DNA from 4 places in the Arthrobacter sp. StoSoilB20 genome. Region 1 is predicted to be linked to each of the others. Evidence: riboswitches for the same ligand, from Rfam matches in the RefSeq annotation. Region 1 holds a riboswitch; each other region holds the start of a gene.

Region 1 (5,254 bases):
GCGTCAAGGCGTCCTCCCACCGGGTGAAGTGACTTTCCAAGCCGGTGAACTCCGGGCCGACGACTGGCCGGAAGCCGGGCTTGTGGACATCCCCTGCATGCATGATGCGCGAGAGCCGATGAACCCAGGCGACCTCGGTATCCAACTGGTTCCAGATCAGGCCCAAGGTGCCATGCGGCCTCAGGATCCGGGCAATTTCCGTACTCGCTGCGAGCGGTTCGCACCAGTGCCAGGCCTGGGCGACACTGACGACGTCGAATGCTGAGTCCGCCAGTCCGGTTGACTCGGCAGTTCCCTCCAACGCGACGACGTTGGGGTGGGACTTCCGCAGCTGGTCCAGCATGTCGGTGGAAGGATCGACGGCGGCAACGTCCAGTCCGCGCTCCACGAGCAGTGCCGTGAACTTGCCCGTCCCCGCTCCGATGTCTGCGGCTGTCCCGGCTCCTTCGGGAACCAGCCACTCGACGGAGTCCAGGGGATACCCGGGCCGTACGCGATCGTAGTGCTCTCCGCCATCCTGGAAGCTTTGGCCGAATTCATGGCGGCGGTGGGCATGAAGCTTGGGTCCACGTGGTCCGGCCGGTGCGGGAATGGCGGGCCGCCCGTTCGAGGCAGCCGTAGAACGTATCGCCACCAAAGACTCCTTCACAGGCTCGCCAAAAAGGTACCCTACGAATTTACCGCAGCGGACACGACCTGATGCCCCGCGTCCGGGAAGCCCACCGGTCCCAATGGAGCGGCTTGCCCCACGGTGATGTCTTAGTCGGCGGTGATGTCTTGGTCCGCGGTGGCGCTGTAGTCGACGGTGATGTCTTAGTCGGGCGGGGGCGCTTTAGTCCACAGTGCAGGGAGCGGCACCAGCTGTGCCGGGAGTATTGGGAGCCCACTCGGGGTAGGTGCGGTGGTCATTGGCAGGTACCCAGCGGCCTTCGTCCACCACGTAGTCCCAGCCAAGTCCGTTGCCCTTGAGGTTCTCGATGCCCGCCAGCAGCCTTGTGGCGTCCTCCAAACGGGAGCCAACGCCAAAGCTTGCACGTAGGGATCCCGAGGGAAGGCCCAGGCGCTTGAGCAACGGGTGGGCGCAGAAGCGGCCGTCCCGGAGGCCAACGCCGTGCTCGGCAGCCAGGTAGGCGGCGACCAAACCGGCGTCGAATCCTTCCACGGAGAAGTTGACGACGCCAATGGTGTCCACGGAGTCGGAGAAGATCCGGTGTACCGTCACTCCCTCAATGGCCTCAAGACCGTCCACCAGGTAGGAGCGGATGGCGGCCTCGTGGGAGTGCCAGGCCTCCTGGTCCAGTCCGGCGAGGACCTGCGTCGCCCGTGCAAGGGTTGCGGCGCCGAGCACGTTGGGGGAGCCGCCCTCGTGACGGGCGGGTCCGGTGGCCCAACTGACGGAGTCCAGGCGGGCTTCACGGACGGCGCCTCCACCGGCCAGGTGCGGGGTGCCGGCGTCGAGCCAGTCCGGACGGCCCACCACTACACCGGCACCGAAGGGCGCGTACAGCTTGTGGCCCGAGAAAACGATGTAGTCGACGTCGGCTTCGGTGATGTTGATCCTGCGGTGGGGTGCCAGCTGGGCTGCGTCAACCACGATCCTGGCGCCGTACTCATGTGCCAAGGACGCGAGTTCGGCTATCGGGAGGATCTCGCCGGTGACGTTCGAGGCGCCGGTGACTGCGAGGAGGCTGACCCCGCCCTGCGCCAACTCGGCGCGGAGCTTGTCCAGCGTCGCGGCCAGCGTGGAGGCCGCTACCACGCTGCGGTGCGGTACGCCTTGCCAGGGGAGCAGGTTGGCGTGGTGCTCGATGTCCAGGTAGAGGACTTCGCCGGAGAACGTGCCATCGGTCTGCGGAAGGCAGCCGGCCAAAAGGTTCAGGGAATCGGTGGTGTTCCGCGTAAAAATGACGGAATCGTCCGGGCGCCCACCCACGAAGTCGCGCACGATGTTGCGCGAGTTCTCATAGACCGAGGTACTGATCTGTGAAGCATACCCAGCGCCGCGGTGCACGCTGGCGTAGTAAGGCAGGACCTCGTTGAGATATGCCGAGACGATGGTCAGTGCCGGAGCCGATGCTCCATAGTCCAGGTTGGCGTAACGAACGTGGCCGCCTTGGATCAGCGGGGCCTGCAGCTCGGCGCCTGTGACCGCGGCGAGCGGGCGGATTGCAGCAGCTGCCGGTGACGGGGCTTCTTCGACAAAGGAAGGAATGGCGTTGGCATCGAACGTGACAGTACTCATGGGACCTCATTCAAGAGGGACCCCCATAGGGGATCCGCGCTTGCCGCATCCGTTCCGGACCGGCCGGGTCGTCACCCGGGGCACCCCACCGCGAATGGAGGGTTGCCGGCCAGCAAACCGGGGTTTAGCGCTGGCACTCGTGACCTGTAAAAAAGGTTAGGGCACCTCCAGCGGCCCTCCAAAGTCGCTGCGCAATGTTAAGCACTTTGTTACGTCAGGCTTGTAAAACGGAACTTTGGCGAAGAAAAAACGGCAGACGCCCACCAAAGGGGGCATCCGCCGTCGAATATTCGCTGAAAGGACCTAAATGTTGCCAGCGGACTGGAACTAGAGGAGATCGTCCAAACCTGGGTTGAGACGCTTGAGTACCTCTGAGTGCAGGATTGAATTGGTCGCCAGTGCGTTGCCGCCGAAAGGGCCGTCCTCGCCTTCAAGGGAGGTAAAGCGGCCACCGGCCTCAGTCACGATCGGGACGAGGGCTGCCATGTCGTAGAGGTTCAGTTCGGGCTCGCAGGCGATGTCCACGGCACCCTCGGCGACGAGGCAGTAGGACCAAAAGTCACCGTAGGCGCGGGTTCGCCAGACGTCCTCCGTCAGTCCAAGGAACTCGTCCAGGTTGCCGCGTTCCTTCCAACCGGACAGGCTCGAGTACGACAACGAGGCATCGGAGAGCTGGGTGACGTTGGAGACCTTCAACCGCGTGGCCGCAGCCAGGGACCGGCCCATGTAGGCACCCATGTCCTTGGCGGCCCACCAGCGCTTGCCCAAGGCGGGGGCGCTGACAACACCCACTACCGGTTCTCCCTCATCAACCAACGCGATCAACGTAGCCCACACCGGTACACCCCGGACAAAGTTCTTGGTGCCATCGATGGGATCAATGATCCAACGGCGCGAGCCATGTCCGCTGCTGCCAAATTCCTCACCCAGGACTGCATCGCGGGGACGCGAACGCGAGAGTTGACCCCGGATGGCTTCCTCGGCCGCTTTGTCAGCGTCAGTGACAGGGGTGAGGTCGGGCTTGGTTTCGATCTTGAGGTCCAAAGCCTTGAAGCGATCCATGGTTTGGGCGTCGACGGAATCAGCGAGGACGTGGGCAAGGCGCAGGTCATCGTTGTAGGTGGAAACGGGATGGGTCATGCCACCAAACTATCCTGAAACACTCGTTGCAGGGGGGAGGTGAAGCCCCAAACGATCAGTTGACGGTGCCCAGTTCCTTGGTCTCTTTTGCTTCCAACCGTGGGTCCGCACCCAGCAGCCGGCGCAGCGAAGCCAACCGCGCCACACCCGACGGTCCGGCATGGCCCTCGTTCACCCATGAATCCAGTCCACAGTTGATGGCGGTGGCATCGTGCTTGCAGCCCCGTTCGCAAGCCTCGGTTCCAGGCTCGAGATCCGGGAAGGAATGCAGAATCCGGTCCGGATCCACGTGGGCAAGGCCGAAGGACCTGATGCCGGGAGTGTCGATGATCCAACTGCCGGCCGGGGCGTCGGAAAGTTTCAGGGCCAACGCGGAGGAGGAAGTATGCCGGCCACGGCCTGTGACGGCATTAACGCCGCCGGTTGCCCGCTCTGCCCCCGTCAGGGCATTGACCATGGTGGACTTGCCGACGCCTGAATGGCCGAGCATCACGGTGACTTTTCCGCCGAGGTGGGAGCGCAGCTGGGCTACGGCATCCCTGTCCAGGCGGGCTGAGAGGCCGTCGTCGGATCGGGCGTCGATGCCGCCTGCTTCGGAGTCGGCGGTGCGGCTGATGATCACCGGGAAGTCCAGGCTGAGGTAGTTGGCGAGCAGTTCCGCTGGATCCTTGACATCCGCCTTGGTGATAAGAAGCAACGGCTCAATGCCGGCGTCATAGGCTGCCACCAGGGCGCGATCAATGAACCCGGTGCGCGGTTCGGGGTTGGCGGCCGCCACCACAATGACCAACTGATCGGCATTGGCCACCACTACCCGTTCGATCGGGTCGGTATCGTCGGCACTGCGGCGCAGGAGGGTCCGCCGTTCTTCCACCCTGACCAGCCTCGCCAGGGTGTCCGGCGATCCGGAGACGTCGCCCACCAAGGCCACGAAGTCCCCGGGTACTACCGGGTTCCGCCGCAATTCGCGGGCACGGGCAGCGATAACGACGCGGGCGTTCGCGGAATCCTCGTCCACAATCGCCCTGTAGCGCCCACGGTCAACGGTGATGATCCGGCCAATAACCGCGTCATCGTAGCTGGGCCTGTCCTTGGTCCTTGGCCTGGACCCTTTTTTGTTGGGTCGGATCCGGACGTCGGACTCATCCCAGGAGCGTGCATCACGGCCCATGGTCAGTTGTTCTCCACCGTGGTGCCGGAGATGGTTCCCACCATTCGGGCCCACATTTCAGGAAACTCCGGCATGGTCTTGGACGTCGTGGCGATGTCTTCGACCTGGACGCCCTCGACGGCGAGGCCCAAGATGGCTCCTGCCGTGGCCATGCGGTGGTCAGCGTAGCTGTGGACGACCCCGGCGTGCAGTGTGGCTGGTCGGATGATGAGGCCATCGGCGGTCTCTTCTGCGTCGCCGCCCAAGGCGTTGATTTCGTTGACCAGTGCTGCGAGCCGGTCTGTTTCGTGGCCACGGAGATGGGCAATTCCGGTCAGCCGCGAGGGGCCATCGGCCAGTGCGCACAAGGCCGCCACCGTGGGCGCGAGTTCACTGGTTTCGTCGAATTCCGAGCCCTTGACCACCGGGCCGCCCGTCACCGTAAGAGTCCCGTTTTCCAGCGTGACGGTGGCTCCCATGGCAGTGAGGATGGACCGCCACATATCGCCGACCTGGGTGGTTCCGGCCGGCCAATTGGGGATGCGGACAGTGCCCCGCGTTGCCAGTGCCGCGGCCAGGAAGGGCCCGGCGTTGGAGAGGTCCTGCTCGATCCTCTGGTCGAACGCCCGGATGGGGCCGGGGGACACCCTCCAATGGTTGGGCACGGAGTCATCAACGCTGACACCAACGCTGCGGAGGACTTCCACGGTCATGGTGATGTG
Region 2 (5,254 bases), 1.4 Mb from region 1:
TGGCGCTTCGGTACTACACCAGCCGTGGACCCGCCACCATCAAGGACTGCGCCGTCTGGTCCGGGCTCACCATGAAAGATGTGAAGCTGGGCATCGAGGTCGCGGATACGTTGTCCCCCGGCGCCCTTGCCACGGTCACCCAGGACGGCCTGGGGTTTTACCTGGCCCGGGAAGATGTCAGTGAGCTCACCGATCCCGCGTGCTCTTCGCCGCCTGACGAGGCAAAACTACCCCGTGTTGACCTCATCCAGTGCTACGACGAATACGTCATGGGCTACTCACAGTCCAGGCACTATCTGGGCGGGACAGCACCCTACTTCCCCGAGGACAACGGACCCATGCACGTAGTCCTGCTGGATGGCAGGTTGGCCGGATGGTGGCGGCACGGCTTTTCAGGGGGTGCCTGCCAGCTGGACGTCCGGATGAACCGGGCAACAACCGCGGCGGAGCAGGAGGCCTTAGTGGCCGAAGTGGAAAGGTACGGCCGGTTCCTGGGCATGGAAGCCACGCTCGTGTGAAAGTGCCAGTGCCTCCGGACTGCTCGGTTCCCTTGGGCAAAGTCCATGCTGGATGGCAGGGCTAAGCTGGAACGAGACCTAGGAGGCCTGCACTGTGAACAATCTGATCTTCTGGATCATCGTCTGCTCGTGGCTGATTCCGCTCGGGATCCGCATGTACAACCGCTCCCGAGCCCGCCGGATCCAGCAAGGAACGTTCCGCGACCCCGGCTACCCACCGCAGAACCTGCCCGGTCCGGGCTACCCACCGCAGCAGAACTACCCCGGCCAGCCGTACCCACCGGAAAGTTACCCGCAGCAGAACTACCCCGGCCAGTCGTACCCACCGGAAAGTTACCCGCAGCAGAACTACCCCGGCCAGTCGTCCGAGCCGACCGTCATCCGCCCGGCGGAGACGTCACCGCAGTCCGGGTCGCCGTCGGGCACTTCATCCCCCACGCCGTACCCTGCCGCCGGCAGCCCGGAGCCGCAAGGCTACCGTGCCCGCAAGCTGGCTGAGCTGGACGCGAAGTTCAGCAACGGAGAGATCGCCATGGAGGACTACATGAAGCAGCGCGGCGAGATCATGAACGGCTGAGGCTTACGGCCGACCCAGCCCGCGGCAGCCGGCAGCTCAGGCGAAGAAGGCTTCCCGAAGCTGCGGAGCGAGCTGCCCAATCTCCGTGAGGAAACCGTCGTGGCCGATCGGTGCCTCAATAACATGGACCGGAACCACACCAGGGAGCGCGGCTGCCAACTCCCGGGATTGAGCGGGAAAATACAGCCTGTCGCTATCCACCGCTGCCACGAAAAACTCCGCCGTGGTCCGCGACAAAGCTGACTCCAGGGATCCCCGGCCGCGTGCGACGTCGTGGGACATCAGGGCTTCTGTGATGGCGATGTAGCTGTTGGCATCAAAGCGGTGGACGAGCTTTGTCCCCTGGTGGTCCAAGTAGCTTTCCACCTGATACCTGCCACGCTCACCGAGCACCGCGGCGGCCAGGGGTGTCTCCTGGTGCTGGGCTTCCCGGCCGAAGCGGAAATCCAGTTCCAGCGCCGAGCGGTACGTGATGTGGGCGATCCGCCGGGCCAAGGCCAGCCCGTGTTCAGGTGCCCTGCCTGCGTAGTAGTCGCCGTTGTTGAAGTTCGGGTCCTGGCGGATGGCCAGTGTTTGGGCCTGCGCGAAGGCGATCTGCTCGGCCGTGCTGTAGGCGCCTACGGAAATCACGGCGCAGCGTTTGACGCGTTCCGGGTAGGTCACAGCCCATTCCAGGGCGCGGGCACCGCCCATGGATCCACCCAGGACGGCGTGCCAGGAGTCGATTCCCAAGGCATCGGCGAGGCGCCCTTCTGCCACAGTGCTGTCGCGCAAGGTGACCAACGGAAACCGGGAGCCCCAGGGGCGGCCATCGGGTGCCTCCGACGACGGTCCCGTGCTTCCATAGCAGCCGCCCACGATGTTGATGGAGACCACGAAGAACCTGTTGGTATCGATGGTGGCTCCGGGGCCTACCAATTGCTCCCACCAGCCTTCCTCGTCCGTGGCTCCCCGTGCCACGTGGGTGCTGCCCGTGAGGGCATGCTGGATCAGGACGGCGTTGGAGGAATCTGCATTCAACTGGCCCCAGGTCTCGTAAGCCAGGACGACGTCGGGAAGGAACCCGCCGGCTTCAAGTTCCAACGGCCCGATGCCGGCGTACTTGACGGTTCCGTCTTCTTCTCCGGATTTTGGAAGGGCTGTAGCAGTAATGGTCATTCCTTTGACACCTTAACCTCGCGCTTGCCCGTCGCCTTGCGTGCGAACAGGCCAGGTCTTCACCCGGGGCACCCCACCGCGGAGGAGGGTTGCCGGCCAGCAAGCCGGGGCTGTGTGCTGGCACTCATGACCTAATACGAAGAGTCTAGGAAATACAGGGCGGTTCTGGCGAAGAATGTGACAACAGTGTGACGGTTTTGGGCAGCTTCGTTCACCAATCGCCGCCGTGGGATGCCGTCCGGCGAATAATCGACGGCCCGGACGGCATCCCCTTGGTTGAGGCGGCTACAGCCGCCCGACAGCTTTCAGCGGAGGGTTCAGGCTCCCTTGGCGGCCCGGAATCCAGCTTCGAGGTCTGCGATGATGTCATCCACGTGCTCGATGCCCACCGACAAACGCACCAACCCAGGGTTCACGCCCGCGGCGACCTGCTGCTCCACGGTCAACTGGCTGTGCGTGGTGGAGGCCGGGTGGATGACCAGGGATCGGACATCGCCGATGTTGGCAACATGCGAGTGCAGTTCCAGACCGTCCACGAATCGCTTGCCGGCTTCAACGCCGCCCTTGATGTTGAACGCCACAATGGCCCCGGTACCCCGGGGACCGTATTTGCGGCCGCGGTCATACCACGGGCTGGACGGCAGGCCCGCATAGGCGACCGATTCGACGTCGTCGTGGGCTTCCAGCCACTCGGCCACCTTGCTGGCGTTGGCTACATGGCGCTCCACCCGCAGGCTCAGCGTCTCAAGGCCCTGGGCAATCAGGAAGGCATTGAACGGTGAAACAGCTGAGCCGAGATCGCGGAGCAACTGGACGCGGGCCTTCAGGACGTAGGAGAGGTTGGCGCCCAATGCTCCGTCCTTGCCCAGGTCCCTCGCGTAGACCAGGCCGTTGTAGCTGGGGTCCGGGGTGTTGAAGCCCGGGTAGCGCTCCGGGTCCTTACCGAAATCGAAGTTGCCGGAATCGACAATCACGCCGGCAATGGCAGAACCGTGGCCGCCGAGATACTTGGTGGCGGAGTGGACCACGATGTCGGCGCCCCACTCAATGGGACGGATGAGGTAGGGCGTGGACAGCGTGTTGTCTACGATCAGCGGCACGCCGGCTTCGTGGGCAGTCCGGGCAACTCCCTCGATGTCCAGGACGTCCTGGCGCGGATTCGACACCACCTCGCCAAAGAAGAGCTTGGTGTTCGGCTGCACGGCATCGCGCCACTGGTCCAGGTTGTCCGGGTCCTGTACGAACGTCACCGAGATGCCGAACTTCTTCAGGGTGTGGGCCAGCAGGTTGTAGGTGCCGCCGTACAAGCTGGGGCTTGCAACGATGTGGTCTCCGGCCTCGGCGATGTTGAGGATGGCGAAGGTCTCCGCAGCCTGGCCCGAGCTCAGCAGGAGCGCACCCAAACCGCCTTCGAGGCTTGCGATCCTCTGTTCCACCGCATCCTGGGTGGGGTTGCCGATCCTGGTGTAGATGGGTGCGAGCTCAGCCAGGGCAAAGCGGCTGGCTGCGCTTTCGGCGCTGGGGAACACGAAGGACGTGGTCTGGTAGATCGGCAGCGCCCTTGCTCCCGTTGCGGAGTCGGGCTCCTGGCCTGCGTGGATCTGGCGGGTTTCGAAAGACCATCCTTGGGACATGGAGTTCTCCTGTTCGTGGCGCATGGGTTCTGTGGAAACGTGCTGCATGTGAGCTGGGCCCCAGTCTAGGAAGTGTCCGGAGCCTAAGACAGCTTTGTGACGCCGGTGGAATCTTTCGGTCTTTCAGCGTCTCTCCATGACGCCGTCCGGTAGCACTTATACACATCCCACCTTAGTTAGGCTTGACTTAGCTGAGACCCCGATCACAAAGTGCCAAGATGAAGCCATGCGCATGGATCACGTCTCTTACGCCTGTGAACGAGATGGCCTTTTGGCCACTACCGAACGAATTTCCGCGGCACTGGGAGTGGACGCTGTCCGGGGCGGAGTGCACCCGCGCTTCGGTACCCGGAACATGATCATTCCCCTTGCGGATAACAAGTACCTGGAAGTGGTGGAGGTCCTGGACCACCCCGCTTCCGACAAAGCACCTTTTGGCCAGGCAGTTCGTGCCCGCTCGGCCGCCGGTGGCGGCTGGATGGGCTGGTGCGTCGCCGTTGACGACCTGGCACCCTTCGAGGACCGCCTTGGCCGCTCAGCCGTTCCGGGTAACCGCAAGTTCCCTGACGGCCGGGAACTGGTGTGGCAGCAGATCGGCATCCTGGGCTTGATCGCAGATCCCCAGGTCCCGTACTTGCTCAAGTGGGAGGGCGACCCCTCACTGCACCCGTCCAGGATCTACGAGAGCGACGTCAAGATGTCCAGCCTCACCATTGCAGGCTCGGCGGAACGCGTCACGGAATGGCTCGGAGAAGCGGTGGAGAAGCCGCTTGAAGACGTTGCTGTCCAATGGATGGCACCGCATGGCACTCCGGGAATCATGTCCGTAACTTTCGAAACCGCCTCAGGAGCCGTCACCATCTGACAGCCCCCTCCCCCGGGCCAGTCCCGCCGCCGGTCGATCCTGCCCGGAACAAACGTCGGCCTGGAACAAACTTCGGCCGCCATCAGCGGGTGCCAATGACGTCACCCACCGATGGCGGCCGGATACTTTTAACTTGCCCTGCCTACCCCAGCCCGATCGCCTTGCCGAACAAACTGAAGCCGACAAAGGCCACAATGTCCAGCAGGGCATGGGCGATCACCAAGGGCATCACCCGCTTGGTCCTGGTGTAGATCCAGGCGAACACCAGGCCCATCACCACATTGCCGATAAAGGGTCCAAAGCCCTGGTACAGGTGGTAGCTTCCCCGCAGGACGGCGCTGACCACAATGGCCACCGGCGCGCTCCAGCCAAACTTGCCGAAGCGGTCCATGAGGTACCCCACCACGATCACTTCTTCGACGATCCCGTGCCGCACGGCCGAGAGGATGAGTACGGGCACGGTCCACCAGTAGGCGTCCAAGCCGCTGGGGACGATCGCAGT
Region 3 (5,254 bases), 1.9 Mb from region 1:
AGGAGAACCACAGCTCCGAAAATTCGGGGTAACCGGGAAGGAGCGCCGTGGCTCGGGGACCTACCGGCTCGCCGCTGGCACCAAAACCCAGAGCACCTCGACGGTCTCGTCCGTGGGGTTGATCCACGTGTGGGGTTCACGGCCGGGGAAGGAGAGCGTGTCCCCTTCTTCGAGGTCGTACTCCTCGTTGGTCAGAATCAGCTTGATGCGGCCTTTGACCACATGCAGGACATCCACATCGCAATCCACGGCGTAGAGCTCGTTTTCCCCACGGCCCCGAGGTTCGATGGTGGCCTGCAGAATCTGGAGGCGGCGCTCCGAACGTGCCGTCAGCAACCGCTCCACGATGCCTTGGCCACCCAGGGAGATGCGGGGGCCGTCGTCGCGCTTGGTCAGGTGCGTTTCCGGGGCGGCGAACAAGTCGCCAACCGAGACCGACAACACCTGGCACAGGGTGACCAGGGAAGCGACCGACGGCGATGTCAGATCGCGCTCCACACGGCTGAGGAAGCCCTTGGTCAGCCCGGTAGCGTCCGCCACTTGCTCGATGGTGAGTCGCTGCGCCTGCCGGGCTGCGCGGATTCTGGAACCGATGGCAACGGGTACATTGCTCGGTTCAACGGGGAGAGCCTTCATTCACGAACCTTTCAGGCCTGTCATGTGGCCCTGTCATTGGAGCAATAGTAGCCGGGAGACGGGCCAACAGGGCCAGAATCCGCGTAACCATGACCAAAGCATCTTGACTGTTACTCCGATCACAACATATCCTCATAGGCAACAAGTGTTGTCTGTGAGGCACACAACACCTCCCCAATCTCCAATCGTCAGCACAGAGACTTCGACGCTTCGCAGGAGTATCGTCGAAAACCCCAACCTCCGTGCATCAGCTCCAAGGACCGTTCATGGAATCTTCGGCTATTAACATCGCAATCGTGGTGGTGTACCTGCTCGCCATGCTGGCATTCGGCTGGTGGGGCAAGTCCCGCACCAAGAACAACAGCGACTTCCTGGTGGCCGGCCGCCGCCTGGGCCCCTTCCTTTACACAGGAACCATGGCCGCAGTGGTCCTCGGTGGCGCATCCACCGTGGGCGGCGTAGGCCTCGGCTACAAGTTCGGCATCTCCGGCATGTGGCTGGTCGTAGCCATTGGCTCGGGCGTCCTGCTGCTCAGCCTGCTGTTCGCCGGCACCATCCAGCGCCTGAAGATCTACACGGTCTCCCAGATGCTGAGCCTGCGCTACGGCAGCAGGGCAACACAGACCTCCGGCATCGTCATGCTGGCCTACACACTCATGCTCTGCGCAACCTCCACCGGTGCCTACGCCACCATCTTCGTGGTCCTCTTCGATTGGGAACGCTGGCTGGCGATCGCAGTCGGCGGCGCGATCGTCCTGGTCTACTCCACCATCGGCGGCATGTGGTCCATTACCCTGGCCGACCAGGTGCAGTTCATCATCAAGACCGTAGGCATCTTCTTCCTCATGCTCCCGTTCGTCATGAACGCAGCCGGTGGCATGGATGGCATCCGTTCACGGCTTGAGGACAGCTTCTTCCAGATCGACGGCATCGGCACCCAGACCATCATCACGTACTTTGTGGTCTACACCCTGGGCCTGCTGATCGGCCAGGACATCTGGCAGCGTGTGTTCACTGCCAAGACCCCCACCGTTGCACGCTGGGGCGGCGCCACCGCCGGTGTTTACTGCATCCTCTACGGCATCGCGGGTGCACTGATCGGTCTGGCTGCCCGTGTAGCGCTCCCGGATATCGACGTCGCAAACCTCGGCAAGGACGTTGTCTACGCAGAGGTTGCAACGCACATCCTGCCCGTCGGTATCGGCGGCCTGGTGATGGCAGCAGCTGTTGCCGCCATGATGTCCACCGCTTCCGGAGCGTTGATTGCAGCGGCAACGGTTGCCCGCGCCGACGTAGTTCCGTTCGTGGCCAGCTGGTTCGGCAAGACCATCAACACCGATGACAGCGAGAACCCCGAGCACGATGTCAAGGCCAACCGCTACTGGGTCCTTGGACTCGGTGTTGTGGCCGTACTGATCTCCATGGCCGCACAGGACGTGGTGGTTGCCCTCACCATCGCTTACGACATCCTGGTCGGCGGCCTCCTGGTGGCAATCCTCGGCGGCCTGGTGTGGAAGCGCGGTACGGGCATCGCCGCCGCGTGGTCCATGGCAGTGGGCTCGGTGCTGACGCTTGCCCTGCTGATCCTCTTCGCCGCCGGTATCATTCCGAGTGCGGACGGCGTCTACGCCAACGAGCCGATCTACTACGGTCTCGCCGCCTCCTTCATCGCCTACGTGGTGATTTCGCTGCTCACCCCGCCCACCGACCCTGCAGTCCGCGAGGCCTGGGACAAGCGCGTTGCCGGGGCCGTCTCTGAGGAACTTCCCCCTGAGGCCCACCCGGTCAGCAGCCACAAGTAGGACCCCACGCAATACCCCAACAACAAAGTTCGACGGCGGCGCCTCCCCTTTTCGGGGAAGCGCCGCCGCTGTTTTTTCCCCGGGGAAGAGGGCGTTGCGTGGCCCGCTTTGCTCCCTAAAACCTCGCCAAAGCCCGCAGAGCAGGCCTCACAACGGGAGGGAAGAGGGCGTTGCGTGGCCCGCTTTGCTCCCCAAAACCTCGCCAAAGCCCGCAGAGCAGGCCTCACAACGGGAGGGAGGGAGGGGGTGGGTGGTGTGCGGTAAGGTTGTCCCAGCTTCAAGAGATGTGGTGCCAAGCTCCGACTGGCCACACACCAACCCCATGTTCACGGGTGGTTCGGATGAGGAAGCGGCCCGTCCCGGACCAGAGACAACCGAGCGGGCAAGAGCACTCCCCAAGGAGAAGTCCCTTGCCGTACCAAGGCACTACCACCCCGGCCGACTCATCAGACCCGGCAATTTCCAAGCCCACGGCCCCCGTTGCCTCGACGGTCGCGGTGATTCCCGCCGTCGATCTCTTCCTCGGCACGGTGACGATCGTGGCAAAAGCTGGAACGGCAAAGTTCCGCCATCCCCAACCGCACCTGATCGCGGGGGCGTTGGCCCGGGCCGTCAGGCCCACCCGCTGGTGCGGGCCGACCAGGACCCTCACGGTGACTGTTGCCGCCGTCGGCCAACGGGCGGGTGCGCAGCAGCACTACACCCTCACCGACCAGGACCCGTCCTAGATCTCTTCGTCTTCCTCGCGGAATTCTTCAGACTCGTCCAGGGGAACCACGCGTTCGTCGTCCTCCGGGGCGTCTACTTCCTCTACCCAGGGTTCGTCCACTGGCTGGTCTTCGGCGTAATCGTAGGCCGGGTCGGACTCAATGGTGGTCCGTTCCGGGTGGTTGGCGTGTGATTCGGTGGTGTCCATGGTGCAACCTCCGTCTCGCGGGCCGCTCAAAGCCCTGGTGACCGTGTGCGGGGTGGGCCCCGCCCCTGTCCTTCCATCTGAGCACCGGCGCAGGCGAGGGTCAAGGGCCCAAAATTACGGTGCGCCGAACATTCCGATTGAGGAATACCGGCCAAAAAACCGCGCAAATACGCGGTACAGTGGGGCGTGCAATGGGGCCGCAACTACCCCACCCAGCACAGGAGAAAAAGTGCAAAAGCACCAGGAATCCCACGGTTCGTCGAGCCCCGCTCCGGACCCCGCCCCCGAAACAGCAGACCCCGGCAACGCCTCGCAGCATCCCACGTCCTCGGACATCCGCCGCTGGCGGCAGTACCTGGCCGACGAGCGGGCCGAAGCCGCCGTCTACCGCGAACTGGCCCAGCGACGCGATGGAGAAGAGCGCCAAATCCTGCTGGCTCTGGCCGAGGCCGAAGGCCGCCACGAGGCCCACTGGCTCAAGCTCCTGGGCGAGCACGCCGGAATGCCCAAGGCAGCATCTGCCCGGAGCCAGTTCCTGGGCTTCCTGGCCCGCAACTTCGGATCAGTCTTCGTACTCGCCCTGGCCCAGCGCGCAGAGGGCCGCTCCCCTTACGGCACCGAACCCGCAGCAACTCCTGCCATGGTGGCTGACGAGCAGATCCACGAGGAAGTTGTCCGTGGCCTGGCAACGCGGGGACGGAACAGGCTCTCCGGAACTTTCCGGGCCGCGGTCTTCGGCGCCAACGACGGTTTGGTGAGCAACCTTTCGCTGGTCATGGGCATGGCCGCCACAGGTGTGCCCAGTCCCGTGGTGCTGATGAGCGGCGTGGCAGGCTTATTGGCTGGCGCGTTGTCCATGGGCGCCGGGGAATACGTCTCGGTCCGCTCCCAGCGCGAACTGCTCAACGCTACGTTGCCAACGCAAGCCACCCTCACGGCCGCACCGTCCCTGGACATCGAGCACAACGAGTTGGTCTTGGTCTACCTAGCCCGCGGAATGACGCGTGAGGCCGCAGAGCACCGGGCCGCGGAGCGCATGGGCTTGTTCAGCTGCGATTGCGATCCCAGCCTTTCCTTGCAGCCTGAGAAGCCTGCCACCGATGAGCACGAATCCGTTGGCTCGGCGTGGGGCGCGGCAATGTCCAGTTTCTGCTTCTTCGCCTCCGGCGCCATCGTTCCCATCCTGCCTTTCATTTTTGGGATGACCGGCTTCGCCGCCTTGGTAGTGGCCGGCGCTTTGGTGGGCGTCGCGCTTCTGGCGACCGGCGCCGTCGTGGGCTTGCTGTCCGGAACCTCGCCGCTGAGCCGCGGCCTGCGCCAGCTCGCGATCGGGTTGGGAGCAGCTGCCGCCACCTACGGGCTGGGCCTGGTGTTCGGCGCCACCATCGTCTAGTTTGGACGGCTCCCCCCGCAGCCCGTAATGTTGGTTCGTCCTCCGCGCTGCCCCGCGTGACCAGGGCGTGAGGAATGGAGAACCGTGGACTCAGAGCGGGAAACGCGTGCGCCCAGACACCGGCGTGCCGGTACAGTGTGGCGCATTCTGCGGGGTGTGCTCATGGCCGCAGTTGCCGCTGTAGTGGCAGTGCTGGTCAGCGGCTATCTGCATGGCGACCCACGGATCACGGCCCTTTTCCCGGGTCTGAGCGTCCCTGGAGCAGCGCCGGGCGCGCAAAAGCAGGCCGCGCCCGCACGCGCGGAAGACGCCCCGCCTCCCGGGCTGGAGGAGGCGGACGCCCCGCTGGCCCCGCCGGCGCCGCCCGCCACCATCAACAGTTCATATAAGTTCCTGGCCACCAACGACGACGGCACTCCGGTGGGGTACTCGCCCTGCCGGCCGTTGCACTACGTGGTGAACAATGCCTCCGCGCCGGAGGGCTCCGATGCCCTGCTGGAGACGGCG
Region 4 (5,254 bases), 1.2 Mb from region 1:
GCTTCCAGCAGCAGATAGGACGCCGTCAATGCCTCGATTGCCAACAGCTTTTCCAGCACCTCCACCGACTTTTCGAGTTGCTGCAGGGCCAAAGGGGCCAGCGTTGAATGGTCCTCGACGTCGGCAGACAGGGTCGGTGCGCCGAGGGTGGCCGGGGCGGCCAGGAACTTGAGCTCGGCCAACAGCCCGGCGGCGGAGTACCACAGCAGCCCGGGCAGTTCCTCCTGGGCAAGCCCGGCAGCCGGGGCAGACTCCAGTCCGGCCCCCGGTTCAGACCCCGCAGACGGGGCTTGAGTCGATGCTGCCTGCAGGTGCCTGGCCCGGATGGCCCGTTGCGGCGGATACAGCTTGGCGATGCGCCGCTCGCTGGAGACCCCCACGTGTGCCACCGCGACCCGCAGGCCTTCGAACGCAAGGGCCAGTTGCATCGGCTGGAAGTTCCCGCCGGACACCATGAGCCCGGACTCGACATCAACCAACGGATTGTCGCCGCGACCATTCAGCTCTACCTCCAACGCAGCACCCAGCTGCGCCACGAGGGATCGAAAGGCCCCGTGCGTCTGCGGTGCGGCCCGGAAGGACAACGCATCCTGCACCGACACCTCGGGACGCACATCTTCCATCCAGCCACCACTGAGCAGGTGGCGCACTGCAGCCGCCGAGTCACCCTGGCCGTTTACCGCCTTGGCCGCTTGGATGGCCGGCGAAAACGGACTGAGGTTCCCGCCGCCGTCGTACCTGGCGATGGTCTCCAGCGAGAGAGAAAGCGCGACGTCGGCCAGGCGGGCCAAGTATTGCAACCGCACCAGGGCGAGGGTTCCGACGCCCACGGAGTAGGCGTTGGCGCTGACCAAGGCGAGCGCTTCGCCGGGCGCGAGGACCAGTGGCTGCAGGCCGGCGTCGGCGAGCGCTTTGGCTCCGGGGATCAAAGTGCCGTCGGCGTCGAAGGCTTGGCCCTCACCAATGGCAACGGCTGCGACGGCGGCCAGCTGGGTGAGGTCCGAGGAACCCACCGAGCCTTCGCGCGGGATGGCGGGAAGGACTCCACGGTTCAGCATCTCCCCATAGAAAGCGGCTGTTTCCGGGCGCACGCCGGAACCTCCCCGGCTGAACCCGATGAGCCGGGCCAGGATCACAGCGCGGGCAGCGGGACGGTCCAGATAGGAGCCCACGCCGCTGTTGTGATACCTGACGACTTGGATTTGATACGCCAGCAGTGACTTCTCCTCCACAGCGGTATCCCTGCCGGATCCAAGCAAAGTGTTGAGCCCGTAAACCCGCTGTCCGGAGGCCGCCGCATGCTCCAGAACATCCCGTGAGCGGGTCATCAGAGTCAACGCATCTTGGTTGAGTTTCACGTGGAACGAGGACTCAGCGGCCGTCAGGGCAACACTCCGCGCGGAAATCGGCGTCATCCCCAGATGAAGGGTGCGGGGCTCAACAGAGGCCATCAAAAGTCCAGGAGGTTCTGCCGGAACCCACCATTGCCGTAACTCTTCCTCAACAGGCCACGACGCCGCAGTTCGGGAGTGAGTTTATCCAGCACGCCATGGACCGTCACCGGATCCACGAAACCGGAAAAGAGGAACCCGTCGCCGCCCACCTCGGAGCCGGTGGACTCAAGGTAGTCGGCAATCTGGCCCACCGTGCCGATGATCGAATCCCCTGCCCCGCCGCTCCTGGCCTGCAGGATCTCACGCAACGTGGAACCGGGAGGCGCCGCCTTGGCGAAGTGTTCCAAGGTCCCCTGGTTGCTGTTGGTACTCAGTTCCGGCAGTGGAGCATCGAGGTCGAATTGTTTGAAGTCGATCACCGAAAGATACGAAATGGAGTTGAGCTGGCTGTCGATGTCCCGCTGGGTGAGTTCGCGGCGCTGGGCCCGCAAGTCCTCAGCTTCGGCAGTTGAGCCAACCACTGTGGGCTTAAGGACGAAAAGTACCTTGACGTCGTCGGGATTCCTGCCTGCCTTGGCGGCCTCGGCACGGATGGAGTCGCGGTAGGCCTTCATACCGTCAACGCCGCGGGCCAAGGCAATGGCTACGTCGGCATGGCCACCTGCGAACGCTTTCCCCCGCGGTGACGCCCCGGCCTGCACCAACACGGGTTCTTCAGGCAAAGGCGCCGTATTCAGGGGACCGCGTACCTTGAAGAAGTCGCCGTGGTGGTTGATCGGATGCACTTTGCTGTGGTCCGCGAACACGCCGGCCTCCACATCCTCAACCACAGCGCCAGGTTCCCAACTCCGCCAGAGCCGCCTGACGACGTCGACGAATTCCTCCGCCTTTTCATACCGGAGGTCGTGTTCTATCTGCTGGTCCAGCCCGTAGTTCTGCGCGGCGAGGTCGCTGCCGGACGTCACCACGTTCCAGCCCAGCTGCCCTTCCGAGAAGTGTTGCAGCGTGGCCAGGAGCCGGGCAGCTGTGAAGGGCGGATAAAAGGACGCGCTGACCGTCGGGACGATCCCCAGGTGCTCGGTGGCGGACAGAAGATACGGGACCAGCGCCAGGGGATCATGCTTGGGCGCGAAGGAGGCATGAGCCAGGGAGACCTCCGCCGATCCGCCGTACGTGTCCGGCACGGTGAGGGAATCCTCAATGATGAAGAGGTCCAAACCGGATTGTTCGAACGCCCGGACGGCCTCTTGGTACAGGGCGGGTTTCTTCCAGTCGTAGCCCAGGCCGTAGCCCGGCGTCCCCCACCCTTGGACACCGAATCCGTGGCCTACAAACCATCCAAAGTGCAGCATGGGCTTGAGTGTAGAACTGCTCTGTCCGTTCACCGCGACCTGATTTCATGCGAAGTTACAGGGGGTCGTACTGGGTCAATTATGCTCCCGGGACGTCACATTTGGTGAGGTCCCGGGCGGCCTCCGATTACGCAACATGACGACCGGAGAACAGCACGCAAGTGCGGCCCAAGGCCGGTCGATGTTACGTTTTTCTTGAGTAATGAGTACCAGCGCAAAGCCCTGACTTGCTGGTCGGCAACCCTCTCTCCGGCGGGGTGCCTCAGGTGACTACTCGGCGTATCGACAAATTCGAACTGCAAGCGTGACTGAGGAGCACCAGCAATGCCTGAACCCACTGAAGAAAAACTGTCCTACCGCCTGATTACAGGCCCGGACAACCGTGAATTTTGTGAGCGTATCCATAGCGCACTCGCCGAGGGCTATGTGCTCCATGGCAGCCCGGCAGCAACGTTCAACGGCACCACCGTCATTGTTGCCCAAGCAATTGTCCTTCCCGCCGCGATCGCCAACGCTGACGCGGCCGTAGCCAACGCAGTGGACCAGCTTGAGAACTACGACGACGAAGAAGCATTCGAGGGCCACGCATGAGCTACGCAGGTGACCTGACCCCACAGGACGCGTGGGCCAAGCTTGAACAAGGCGCGATCCTGGTGGATGTCCGCACCGAGGGCGAATGGGCCCACATCGGCATCCCGGACACCAAAGCCACGGAGAACGATCCCCTCTTCATCCAGTGGAACCTCGCCGGCGGCATCCCCAACTCCCGCTTCATCGAGGACCTGCAGCAGCAGGCACCCGAGGACGAAGCCGTGGAGCTCGTCTTCATCTGCCGCTCCGGCCAGCGCTCCATCTCCGCCGCGATCGCCGCGACGCAAGCCGGCTTCACTGCCTACAACGTCCTTGAAGGCTTTGAAGGCGAACCGGACCGCTACGGCGAGCGCACCGTAAACGGCTGGAAAAACCGCGGCCTGCCGACGAACCTGGGGACCGAGTAAGTGACATTCAATCCCGACGCCGCCGGCTGGAGCCCTGACACCCAGGCCGTTCGCGGTGGTCTTGACCGCACCAATTTCCAGGAAACGTCCGAGCCGGTTTTCCTGAACTCCGGCTTTGTTTATGAGTCAGCCGCTGCGGCCGAACGTGCCTTCACCGGCGAGGACGAACGCTTCGTTTACTCCCGCTACGGCAACCCGTCCGTGGCCACCTTCCAGGAGCGGCTGCGGCTGCTCGAAGGAACCGAGGCATGCTTTGCGACGGCGTCCGGCATGTCCGCGGTGTTCACCGCCCTGGGTGCCTTGCTGGCTGCCGGCGACCGCGTGGTGGCCGCCCGGTCCTTGTTCGGTTCCTGCTTTGTGATCCTCAATGAGATCCTGCCCCGTTGGGGCGTGGAGACGGTATTCGTGGATGGCCCGGATCTGGACCAATGGCGTGAAGCCCTCTCGGAGCCGACCACCGCCGTCTTCTTCGAGTCACCGTCCAACCCCATGCAGGAAATCGTGGACATCGCGGCCGTCAGCGAACTGGCGCATGCCGCCGGGGCGACCGTCGTCGTCGACAACGTCTTCGCCACTCCCCTGCTGCAGCGCTGCGGTGAGCTGGGCGCGGACGTGATTGTGTACTCAGGCACCAAGCACATCGACGGCCAGGGCCGTGTTCTGGGCGGCGCGATCCTGGGGACCAAGGAGTTCATCGACGGCCCGGTCAAGCAGCTCATGCGGCACACCGGCCCGTCGCTGTCGGCGTTCAATGCCTGGGTGCTGACCAAGGGTTTGGAGACCATCGGCCTGCGGGTAAACCACAGCTCGGCATCGGCTTTGAAGATCGCAGAGTGGCTTGAGCAGCAACCCGCCATCAGCTGGGTCAAATACCCGCTGCTGAAGTCCCACCCGCAGTACGAGCTGGCCGCGAAACAGATGAAGGCCGGCGGTACGGTGCTGACGTTCGAGTTGTCGCCTTCGGCCGGACGCTCAGCCAAGGAGGCTGCGTTCGCCTTGCTCGATGGGCTGCGCGTGGTGGACATTTCCAACAACCTCGGTGACTCCAAGTCACTCATCACCCACCCGGCCACCACCACCCACCGGGCCATGGGACCGGAGGGCCGGGCCGCGATCGGCCTCAGCGACGGCGTGGTCCGTTTGTCGGTGGGCCTGGAAGACGTGGACGACCTCATCCTGGACCTGGAGAAGGCCCTCAAGCAGGTCTGATCTTGCAGCCGGGGAAGCATCCTTCCCACCGTGCCGGAGCAGTCAATGCTGCCGGCACGGTGGCGAAGTCCACGGAAGACCGGGGAAGCCTGCGGACCTAGGGCCGCCTGACCCTGGCCAGCGTCGGCGCGGGCTCCTTGTGCGCGTCGGCAGAGGTTCCGCGGACCGTCACCTTCGCTGCATGCCCGACGACGGCGGCCAAGGCTTCCGCGGTAGGCGGACTACCCGCCTGGCTCTGACCGCCGTGCCTCCTGTTGGTAAAGCGCACCGCCGCTTCCCGCTGCTCGTGGGCGCCATTGCC

The links. A riboswitch is a leader RNA that binds a small molecule or an ion and turns the genes downstream of it on or off. The one in region 1 is predicted to bind S-adenosylmethionine.
Region 2: it holds a riboswitch for S-adenosylmethionine, as region 1 does, so the genes downstream of both, LDN85_RS07455 (homoserine O-acetyltransferase) here and LDN85_RS13915 (aminotransferase class V-fold PLP-dependent enzyme) in region 1, are expected to answer to the same signal.
Region 3: it holds a riboswitch for S-adenosylmethionine, as region 1 does, so the genes downstream of both, LDN85_RS05385 (hypothetical protein) here and LDN85_RS13915 (aminotransferase class V-fold PLP-dependent enzyme) in region 1, are expected to answer to the same signal.
Region 4: it holds a riboswitch for S-adenosylmethionine, as region 1 does, so the genes downstream of both, LDN85_RS19235 (DUF1737 domain-containing protein) here and LDN85_RS13915 (aminotransferase class V-fold PLP-dependent enzyme) in region 1, are expected to answer to the same signal.

The regions. Positions count from the first base shown of each region.
Region 1 covers NZ_AP024651.1:3,068,500-3,073,753, reverse strand. The annotation lists gene LDN85_RS13920 (class I SAM-dependent methyltransferase) at 1-628, opposite strand, end outside; gene LDN85_RS13915 (aminotransferase class V-fold PLP-dependent enzyme) at 833-2,242, opposite strand; SAM riboswitch class IV at 2,274-2,387, opposite strand; gene hisN (histidinol-phosphatase) at 2,570-3,382, opposite strand; gene LDN85_RS13905 (ribosome small subunit-dependent GTPase A) at 3,438-4,553, opposite strand; gene aroA (3-phosphoshikimate 1-carboxyvinyltransferase) at 4,556-5,254, opposite strand, start outside.
Region 2 covers NZ_AP024651.1:1,661,408-1,666,661, reverse strand. The annotation lists gene LDN85_RS07465 (winged helix DNA-binding domain-containing protein) at 1-518, shown strand, start outside; gene LDN85_RS07460 (hypothetical protein) at 613-1,095, shown strand; gene LDN85_RS07455 (homoserine O-acetyltransferase) at 1,132-2,253, opposite strand; SAM riboswitch class IV at 2,269-2,385, opposite strand; gene LDN85_RS07450 (bifunctional o-acetylhomoserine/o-acetylserine sulfhydrylase) at 2,571-3,887, opposite strand; gene LDN85_RS07445 (VOC family protein) at 4,114-4,752, shown strand; gene LDN85_RS07440 (type II CAAX endopeptidase family protein) at 4,895-5,254, opposite strand, start outside.
Region 3 covers NZ_AP024651.1:1,148,167-1,153,420, reverse strand. The annotation lists gene LDN85_RS05395 (cupin domain-containing protein) at 61-636, opposite strand; gene LDN85_RS05390 (sodium:solute symporter) at 903-2,438, shown strand; SAM riboswitch class IV at 2,714-2,833, shown strand; gene LDN85_RS05385 (hypothetical protein) at 2,849-3,166, shown strand; gene LDN85_RS05380 (hypothetical protein) at 3,163-3,354, opposite strand; gene LDN85_RS05375 (VIT1/CCC1 transporter family protein) at 3,584-4,747, shown strand; gene LDN85_RS05370 (matrixin family metalloprotease) at 4,832-5,254, shown strand, end outside.
Region 4 covers NZ_AP024651.1:4,223,917-4,229,170, forward strand. The annotation lists gene LDN85_RS19225 (aromatic amino acid ammonia-lyase) at 1-1,451, opposite strand, end outside; gene LDN85_RS19230 (NtaA/DmoA family FMN-dependent monooxygenase) at 1,451-2,779, opposite strand; SAM riboswitch class IV at 2,945-3,057, shown strand; gene LDN85_RS19235 (DUF1737 domain-containing protein) at 3,071-3,337, shown strand; gene LDN85_RS19240 (rhodanese-like domain-containing protein) at 3,334-3,744, shown strand; gene LDN85_RS19245 (O-succinylhomoserine sulfhydrylase) at 3,745-4,953, shown strand; gene LDN85_RS19250 (glutamate--cysteine ligase) at 5,051-5,254, opposite strand, start outside.